DNA from 2 places in the Lactiplantibacillus sp. 30.2.29 genome. Region 1 is predicted to be linked to the other one. Evidence: predicted binding sites of a transcription regulator. Region 1 holds the regulator's gene; the other holds the start of a gene.
The links. Region 1 encodes CtsR, which represses protease genes until heat stress. Its sites were predicted from a motif close to TTGGTCAAAAAAGGTCAAANA; they were not measured.

Region 1 (4,957 bases):
AACAAGGTTAAATCGAACTGATGATTTAGTCAAACGCGGATTCGCAGTGATGCGGCTCCGCGTTTTTGCATAATTTATGAGTATAAAATTAACGCGTATCAGCAGTGAAATTGGTGGAAAGCAGGCTTTATGGAAGATAAAGGTTAGTTTTTAATGGAGATTTACAGCCGAATTTCAGCCGTCAAAAGGCGGTTTCAGTGGCTTTTTTGAAATTAAATAGAATTTTTTTGAAAATAGGGTTTGCTATTTTAGGCTACCGTGCTATAATATTTCTTGTCGGAAAAATAGAACTTGTTTATCCATTAAAAAAGTATATTTATCCAATTAATTGAAAAAGTTGTTGACAACTATTCAACAAGATGATAAAGTTAAATAGTTGTCAAGGCATACCAGTAAGAACTGTTAGACCGGCAACGGGCATGGTTAATATCATGCGGGTGTGGCGGAACTGGCAGACGCGCTAGATTTAGGTTCTAGTGTCTTACGACGTGGGGGTTCAAATCCCTTCACCCGCACATGCCGACTTAGCTCAGTTGGCAGAGCATCTCACTAGTAATGAGGAGGTCGGAGGTTCGAATCCTCTAGTCGGCATTTACAATTGAATAGCTTTATTATGCGGAAGTAGTTCAGTGGTAGAACATCACCTTGCCATGGTGGGGGTCGCGGGTTCGAATCCCGTCTTCCGCTTTTAATTTGCCGGGGTGGCGGAATTGGCAGACGCACAGGACTTAAAATCCTGCGGTTAGTGATAACCGTACCGGTTCGATCCCGGTCCTCGGCATTTTAAATAAGCACCCATAGCGCAATTGGATAGAGTGTCTGACTACGAATCAGAAGGTTGTAGGTTCGACTCCTACTGGGTGCATTAGTATCGGGAAATAGCTCAGCTTGGTAGAGCACCTGGTTTGGGACCAGGGGGTCGCAGGTTCGAATCCTGTTTTCCCGATCGTTTAACACAGTCTTAGTGATTACTAAGGCTTTTTATTTAATTTTCTCGGGAAGTAGCTCAGCTTGGTAGAGCACTACGTTCGGGACGTAGGGGTCGCAGGTTCAAATCCTGTTTTCCCGATTACGGTTAAACCAACTAATCCAGTCATTTGACTGGATTTTTTTATGGCCACTTTTGACGTGTGGTGTACTGCTGTGTTGTGACTGGTGCTGAGGTGTGATCGCCCCATCATTTTGAAATGCCTTTTTCGAGTTGGCTCCGCCCAATGAATTGATGAGATTCACCAGTAGTGCGCCTTGCGTTAATTATTTGGCATTAAAGATGATTTAAACGTGCCTGTTGGTCGGTTTACTGTTCGTCTGCCGAGACGCGTTCTATTCCGACCTCCGGGGCCGGCTGACAACGCTGGAACAGGGCGGACATCGATTTGAACTCACGCAGAAACCCACTGCGCAATTTCAAATACGAGTCTTCTTCTAGCCCGGGAAATTCACCCGGACAAGAAGAATTTCGCCCTTGAGCATTGTCAGCCAGCCCCTACAGTCGGGAACCCGCTCGAATGGCAGATGAACGGCCACCTATCTAGGTACAATTGACCACTGAATATTAGGTTTCTGGTCCTTCAGGCAAGCTCTCAAACGGGATCAATGCTGAATTATGGCATCTAGTTACTGAAAAGATTACCTGAATGCGATTCACGAATCTCAATGTCAGCTAGTCTTGCGTTTAGTCGAATAAATTGTCTTCACTTATAATTCAAGACTTTGCTATCCCGGGTGATTAGAGGAAGTTTTGACAATCTCAGTGAAACCGCGTGTTCGAAGTCTTAAATCATGGGTCAGGATGCTTGGTTATTGTTAGAACCAGTCTGACAGTTTATTTCAACATTCCTGTATACTAAGGAACCAACAACTAATCTAACAAAAAAGTTGGGCCCGCCCACGTCCGCCTTTCGAATCATATCCAGGCTGGAAGGTGTTTCTGACAATGCTCAGTGGTGAAATTCCACTTAGCAAGCGTTCTTGGCTTGGTTAGTGGAAGACCAGTATTTAAGACGTGGTTTTTCGGCTTAAATCTGTGTCCACCACGTTCCAGTATTGTCAGAAATGCCTGTAAGCCGGTGTAGGACGCACACGATTCTGCAAATTTACGCCAACTCGTACTTGTTCCCAGCGGGTCTCAGCTGGCAGCTCCTGAATTTAGAGAATAGCACGTTTAAATCATAATTCATGACGAACAATCTATATATGAAGTATCTGTTCAAAATGACGTTAAGCGTGGCCGGTCGTAAATAAACAAGTGGCGTATTAGTCGAAATTCAGGCGGACAACCTGTAGTATAGAAACTCAAGCTGTTGGATAAACGACGAGTCCCAGACAAAGTTGACCAAATTCAGACGCCAACACTTGACATATTTTAAATAGGTAGTTGAATGAATATGAAGGCCTAACAAAGTTAACGAATCAGGGTCGAAAATCCGGTCCAATCAATTGAAAGCAAGTGCTTGGCGTGCTATGCTGTAACAACCGTTAAGCACATGCTGGGTCGCCAGTTGGGTGAAATTCTTTGCTTTTTTCCATTATCCTCGTATAATAAAAGTCAATATTAGTCAAAGATAATGAAAAGGGTGAAGCACATGCAAAGTCAAAATATCTCGGATATTATTGAAAAGTATTTAAAAAGTATTTTGGCGGACTCGGAGCATGTTGAAATTCGGCGTTCAGAAATTGCCGACCTTTTCAACGTGGTACCCTCACAGATTAATTATGTGATTAAAACGCGGTTTACGATCCAAAATGGTTACTTAGTTGAAAGTAAGCGTGGCGGTGGCGGTTATATTCGCATTGAAAAGGTTAATTTGGTCGATGATGCTGATGTGTTGGATGCCCTCATTCAAGTGATCGGCGATTCCATCACACAACGGGATGCCTACGCAGTTGTTCAGAGTCTGTATGAGGACGACGTTTTAAATCGTAGGGAAGCGCAGTTGATATTAGTGGCAATCGATCACGACACGTTAGGACTGACGGACCGAGACCTTGAAAATAGTCTCCGGGCTCGAATAATTATCGGGATTTTGAACCACTTGCGTTACGAAAGCTAAAGAAAGCGAGGAATCGCAATGGATAACTTATTTACACCTAGTGCCAAAAGTGTGCTAGTACTAGCACAGGAACAGGCCAAATATTTTAAGCATCAGGCAGTCGGTACGGAACATTTGTTATTAGCACTAGCCATCGAAAAGAACGGTATTGCTAATAAAGTCTTGCAACAGTACGCTGTGAGCGAAGATGACATCCGTGAAGAAATTGAACGGTTCACTGGCTACGGGACGTTGAGCAATATTGGCAAAGATACGTATTTGCCATATTCACCAAAGGCTAAGGAGATTTTATCCGTTGCTGGTGATGAGGCCAAACGGCTTGGCGCCAACAAGATTGGGACTGAACACTTCTTGTTAGCGATGCTCTCTGATGAAAGTATCCTCTCCTCGCGTATTTTGATGAATTTGAACTTAGATTTGAGTCAAACACGCAAAGTTGTTTTGCGTAAACTTGGTGTCAGTGATGCGATGAGTAAGCGTAAGGGCAGTGCGGCTAACCGTGGTGGTAAGAAGACGGAAGGCACACCGACCTTGGACTCCTTGGCGCGTGATTTGACGCAGCTGGCGAGTGAACAGGAAATGGATCCAGTTGTGGGCCGTTCCAAAGAAGTTAAGCGGGTCATTCAAATCTTGTCACGGCGGACGAAAAACAATCCAGTCTTGATTGGTGAACCCGGCGTTGGTAAGACGGCGATCGCTGAAGGGCTGGCACAAAAGATCGTTGCTGGCGACGTACCGAATGACATGGCTGACAAACGGCTGATGATGCTTGATATGGGCTCACTAGTTGCCGGAACCAAGTATCGTGGTGAATTTGAAGACCGCTTAAAGAAAGTGATCGACGAAATCTACAACGATGGGCATGTCATCTTATTCATCGATGAATTGCATACCTTGATTGGTGCCGGTGGTGCTGAAGGGGCCATTGATGCTTCTAACATTTTGAAGCCAGCATTAGCACGAGGCGAACTCCAAACCATTGGGGCGACGACCTTAAACGAATATCAAAAGTACATTGAATCCGATGCCGCACTTGAACGGCGGTTTGCCACGGTCATGGTCAATGAACCGACTGAAGATGAAGCGGTTGAGATTCTCGATGGCTTGCGGCCACGGTATGAAGAACATCATCACGTGACAATTACTGATGAAGCCGTCAATCAAGCGGTGAAGTTGTCCAGTCGCTACATCAGTGATCGGTTCTTACCAGATAAGGCGATTGATTTGATGGATGAAGCGGCGGCGAAAGTCCGCATCGACCAGATGGATCAACCGACTAAGTTGTCCAAGAACCAGGACAAGCTCGCGCAGTTACGTGAAGAAAAGGAAACGGCGATTGAAGCTCAGGACTTCGAACAAGCCGCGGATATTCGCAAGCAGGAAATGCAACTCAAGCAACGTTTGGATCGCATTGAAGCTGATGAAGAAGCACAAATCACTGAAGGCGACACACCGCACTATGACTTACAAGTGACCGGAGAAGATATTGCCCAAGTGGTTGCTGAATGGACGGGTGTCCCACTAACCCAATTGCAAAAATCCGAAAGCGAACGCTTAGTTAACTTGGAAAAGATTTTGCATGAACGGGTCGTCGGTCAACCAGAAGCCGTTTCTGCAGTAGCACGGGCCATTCGCCGGGCGCGGAGTGGATTGAAAGATCCAAGCCGGCCAATTGGTTCCTTCATGTTCCTTGGCCCGACTGGGGTTGGTAAGACCGAATTAGCGAAGGCCTTAGCTGCAGCCATGTTTGGGTCAGAGGACAACATGATTCGGATCGATATGTCTGAATACATGGAACGGTACTCGACCAGTCGTTTGATTGGGTCAGCACCCGGCTATGTCGGCTACGATGAAGGTGGTCAGTTAACTGAAAAGGTACGCCAGAAGCCATACTCAGTCGTGCT
Region 2 (4,957 bases), on a different contig from region 1:
CAAACGTCCCGCAGAACAGGCAGAACCAAGTTGTCCGCATCCACCGAGTCTGTACGACGTAGTTTTGATCAGCACGAATCGGCTGGTGTTCGGAAAAGCTGACGCCCGAATTAATGTGAGCGTGACCAAATTGTGAGCGGACGCGCTTTGGGGTGTTTCCCTAATAGGATTATGGCGGTGGGGGTGCTATGCTGAAATTAATTAAATTATTGGAAAGGAGTGCCGTCATGGCCAAGTTTAATTTTACATTGAATGCTGCGCGGATGGACGCGAGTGGGCACTATGACTTTCAAAATGTCTTTGAGTTTCCCGATTTTATCGAAATGCGGCCGACGTTGCGGGCTGCCGTACGAACAGTCGCGCGCGAGGCGTTTGACCAACCCGTGTTGCCCGTTAAAGTCGAACGAATGACCACCTCGCTGGAAGAACAATTAGAGCGCGAAACCCGCAAGTATGAGCGCCAAGTGGGGGTTTATGAAAACCAAAAAGGGGAGCGTAATCAGCTCGTTCGGTTGTTCACCCACGTGTTACAAGTCATCAGTCGGACGGATGACATCACCGAAGAACTTGAGGACATTATTTACGCGGTCAACCAGACCCGGCTGAGTTTGATTGGCTTACCAGATCTGGAAGGCACGGGTGAACTGTATGACGCTGACCGTGACCGGGAGCTGATTCCGGGAACCTACTATCATTTTGTGACTCAGTTGTTAGTCAAGCCCTATTTGCGGGATGTAAATGGCGAGCTGGTTCCCGAAAACGTGACGGCACCTGGGCGGCATTTGGTCGTGCGGATGACGACTTATGCTTATCGAGACTGGGATGCATATCTGGTACATGAATACGATGAACAGCATTTGATCAAAAATGAGAAGGGCCTGACCAACGCCGAGTACTACAATAAGTTGGAAGCCGTCGAATTGAAATATGCCGATCATATCTATTCAGAAGTATTAGCGGATACGTACCAAGATTTCATCAAGATTTTAGTACCAGACCAGTTGCCGCGCTTTGAAATCATGTCGAGTGACTTGCGGCCGTTATTGGCAAAAAATCCTGGGCTGCGAATCCGGTTGGCAGCAATCGTTAACCGTAATTTTAAACTCGATGCGCAGGGCTATGAACACGTGATGGATGCACCGCTCAAAGAAATTAAGCAAAAATACCAATTTTATCGGGAAAACTTTTAGCGAACTTTTAATGAAGGGAGCGGTGCAAGATGGCCGTTGATGCACAGTTAGGAACTGAAGCTTTTGAAAAAGTTATTTTTATGTTAGACGTGGTCCCAACCGCGAACAATATCCAGGAATTTGCGCTGCAGGGCAATCTGTATCCAGAGCCGATCGACGAGACGGCGTGGGCGCTGCCAGGTTATTTATCGGATGATTATAACGTCTTCTTGGTATTTGCGCCCAACGTCTTAAATCACTGGACAGTCACCTGCGCACAAGTCAAGATTGAAAATGGGCATGACATCACCGAGATGAGTAACGTGGTCCCAACTGGAACTGGGATGAACGCGATTGCCCATGCTAGCAAAGCTGGGGCGATTGAACTGTTGGCGTACTTTAAGACGCTGGAAGCAAATGGGCTCGGCCACTTTGATGATGAAATCTGGAAGTATGTTGAGTGAAATTTGAGAAAAATTTGTAAATTTTGTTAGTAAAATATCATAGTTGTTCGGCAGTCATAATTGATAGATTGCTGAACAACTTTTTTTTGTTTAATATATTCAATAAACAAATAAAAAATATCGATAGTCAAATATTGATTATCGTTTATCGATATGATATCTTAATAGTAAAGATACGGGGGTGTAATTATGTCAAGAATGATGAAGTTGGGAACTGAAACGTTAAGCGTGATTTTGTGGTTCGCATCAATATTAATTTGGTTTGGCATTTTTGTTCCGATTGAGGACATCTTTAATTATTTTTCAGGCGATACGACGAGTTATATTTTACACAGTGATGACTTTATGATGCCGATTAGGACCCATGAAGCAAGCGCGAATATGATTGCTAGTTTTCCAGCGGGAATTTATACGATTCTGATGGTTGTTGGTTATATTCTGATGCTGGTTGGTGTATTTATGGTTATTCAGGGAGTTTCAGCGATTGTCAGAAACATTCAGGAACAAGTCTATTTTTCTACTGAAAACAGTCAACAGATGAATCGAATTGTAAAAGGTCAGATATGGATACTGGGCTCGTCGTTGCTAATGGCTTGTGCAAATCAATTGATGGTTAGTTGGCTATACCGGATCAGTCGATTTGGTTTGGGATGGGACAACTTGGTGAGCGCTTTTGTCGAACTAATTATCTTTGCCCTAATTGCCATGGTATACACCCGAGCCGTCAACATGAAGACTGAAAGTGATTTAACCATCTAAAAAGGAGAGTTGTCGTAATGATCAAGATCACCTTGAACGTCGTCATGGCAGAACGTAATATAACGACCAGTGAATTAGCTAAGCGAGTTGGTATTACGCCAACCAACATTTCAATTTTGAAGACTGGCAAGGCTAAAGCAATCCGGTTCAGTACATTAGAAAAGATTTGCGCGGTCTTGGAGTGTCAGCCAGGTGACATAATCATTTACGTCGATGATAACTAGAGGTTGCCAATCATTAGAAATTCTTAGCAAATTTCCAAGCACAAACTATTTTACCTTCTTTGACTAATTTGATAAACTTAGGATAAGAAAGTTGAGGTGACTGATTGAGATGGCTAGTCATAGGCAAATGATTGACAAACTAGTGTGAGGAAGTTGCTAGCGCTGTATGCGTTAGTAACGATTCACTAACTCAATTTTAATCTTAACTCGGGAAACGTAACGAGTAGTCAATTTTAGGTGAAAGAGGGATTCTATGAACAATTTTCAAAATGACCCACAACCACGGACCATTAATACGCAAGTTGGGCTCCGTAGTTTCTTAACAAAAATGTATGGGTTCATGACGGTTGCTGTGTTGGTTTCAGCCTCGACCGTTTACTTATCAATGACCATGTTCCAGGCACAAATTTACGCTGCCTTCAATGCTCATCCAATCATGGCGCTGGTTATTTTCATTGTTAGCATGTTCGTCATGATTGGCGGGATTCAAGCCAATGCAACGCGTAATCCAGCAATGAGTTTTACCTTGCTGATGCTGTTCTCAGTGGTCTTTGGGGTCGAAATGTCGATCATCTTATCCTTATACACGGGTGCGGTGATTACCGGGGCCTTCGTTGCTGCTGGTGCAGTTTTCGCCACGATGGCTGTCATTGGGACGACCACTAAGCGTGATATTTCACGGATCGGTAGTCATCTGATTGCCGCATTAATCGGTTTGTTTGTGGCTTCCATCGTTAACATGTTCTTACAAAGCGCCATGATTAGTTATATCTTCTCATACATCGGTGTCTTGATTTTCGCCGGTTTATCCATGTGGGATGCTAATCGGATGCGGGACATGTATTTACAATATGGTGACCAAGTTTCATCTACTGGTTTAGCCGTTACCGGAGCCTTACAACTTTATTTGGATTTCGTTAACTTGTTCTTATACTTCGTCCAAATCTTCGGTGGCTCAAGCCGCGACTAATCATTAACAGAATAAACTTCAAATTAGACACGCTAGCCCGTTCGGTTAGGGTGTCTTTTCGTTAGTATGCCGATATGGGCCAGCTGGTGGTTATGAGTTGTGATGCATAATTATTGAAACATGCGTCAATATGCGTCGTGCTAGTTATTATTTAGCATAAAAGCTGATTGAAACGTGCTAGTTGGATTGTTGTTCGTCAGCGGAGGTCGGGACCCCGCTCGAATGGCGGATGAACGGTCACCTTTTTTTGGTGCAATTGACCATCGATTATTCAGTAGCTGGACCTTCGGGTAAACTTTTGAAATCAGCATAGATGATGGTTTATTGAGCTTAAAGACTTATCTAATTTCAATGCTGAGTATGATGGTTTCAAGAATGTGCACTAATTTTAGAGACACTATCCTTGAAGTTAGTGCATAGAATTCCCCTTCGTTTGGACTTAGGCTTTGTCGTCTTATACGAGTAGAAAAAGTTCTGACAATATTCAGTAATGCTACCGACTCCTATGATTGGAACGTGAGTATGATAGCCTTTACCCGAAACAAATCTTAAAGTTCATTACCAAAATGACTATTTACTAAGAATCGACGAGCAGTTCATTTAAAGTTGGGTCCGCACATGTCCGCCTTTCGACTACTATCCCGGCTGGAAGGCATTCTGGGCAAGGCCCAGTGGTGAAATCTCACTTAGCAAGCGTTTTTGGCTTGGTTAGTGAAAGACCAGTATTTAAGACGTGGGCTGTCGGCTTAAATCTGTGTCCACCACGTTCCGGCCATTGCACAGAATGCCTGGAAGCCGGTGTAGGAAGCATCTACTACAGCAAGTTTACGGTAACTCGCACTGTTTCCAGCGGGTCCCAGCTGGCAGCACTTGAACTTAGAAAATGGCACGTTTTAATCATGATTCATAACACACAATGCGTGTCAATGTTCAAAGTCAAAGGCGGCCAGCTCACTAACAAACAGAAAATCTATGATTTACCGGGTTTTCAGTGGGCCGAACTCCCGTTTTAGGTGATTGTTTGGTACAATTATAAGGGTAAACCACTTGTTAGTGGACCACATACTGGTCGCAAAATCAGTTCGGTGCAAAATGACTGATAACACTGATGAGCATTGCATGATATCGATAACTTAAAATTAAGAGACGGGGAGCAAACCAATGGCAAAAAAATTATTACTGATTGATGGTAACAGTGTGGCGTTTCGGGCGTTCTTTGCCTTGCATAACCAACTGGAACGGTTCGTAAATCCGGATGGCTTGCATACAAACGCTATTTATGGCTTTAATACCATGCTTGACCACATGATCAAGGCCGTGGACCCCACCGATATGCTGGTGGCTTTTGATGCGGGTAAGACTACGTTTAGA

Region 2: a site for CtsR is predicted at 2,663-2,683, ahead of KGF65_RS10465 (Bax inhibitor-1/YccA family protein). Genes of this name have one in related genera too.

What each region holds. Positions count from the first base shown of each region.
Region 1 covers NZ_JAGYGU010000007.1:46,655-51,611, reverse strand. The annotation lists gene serS (serine--tRNA ligase) at 1-11, shown strand, start outside; tRNA gene KGF65_RS05410 (tRNA-Leu) at 434-515, shown strand; tRNA gene KGF65_RS05405 (tRNA-Thr) at 519-591, shown strand; tRNA gene KGF65_RS05400 (tRNA-Gly) at 616-687, shown strand; tRNA gene KGF65_RS05395 (tRNA-Leu) at 696-781, shown strand; tRNA gene KGF65_RS05390 (tRNA-Arg) at 792-865, shown strand; tRNA gene KGF65_RS05385 (tRNA-Pro) at 873-946, shown strand; tRNA gene KGF65_RS05380 (tRNA-Pro) at 996-1,069, shown strand; gene KGF65_RS05375 (CtsR family transcriptional regulator) at 2,586-3,053, shown strand; gene KGF65_RS05370 (ATP-dependent Clp protease ATP-binding subunit) at 3,072-4,957, shown strand, end outside.
Region 2 covers NZ_JAGYGU010000017.1:10,514-15,470, reverse strand. The annotation lists gene KGF65_RS10485 (hypothetical protein) at 228-1,190, shown strand; gene KGF65_RS10480 (hypothetical protein) at 1,220-1,633, shown strand; gene KGF65_RS10475 (DUF2975 domain-containing protein) at 1,823-2,392, shown strand; gene KGF65_RS10470 (helix-turn-helix transcriptional regulator) at 2,410-2,616, shown strand; gene KGF65_RS10465 (Bax inhibitor-1/YccA family protein) at 2,870-3,586, shown strand; gene polA (DNA polymerase I) at 4,748-4,957, shown strand, end outside.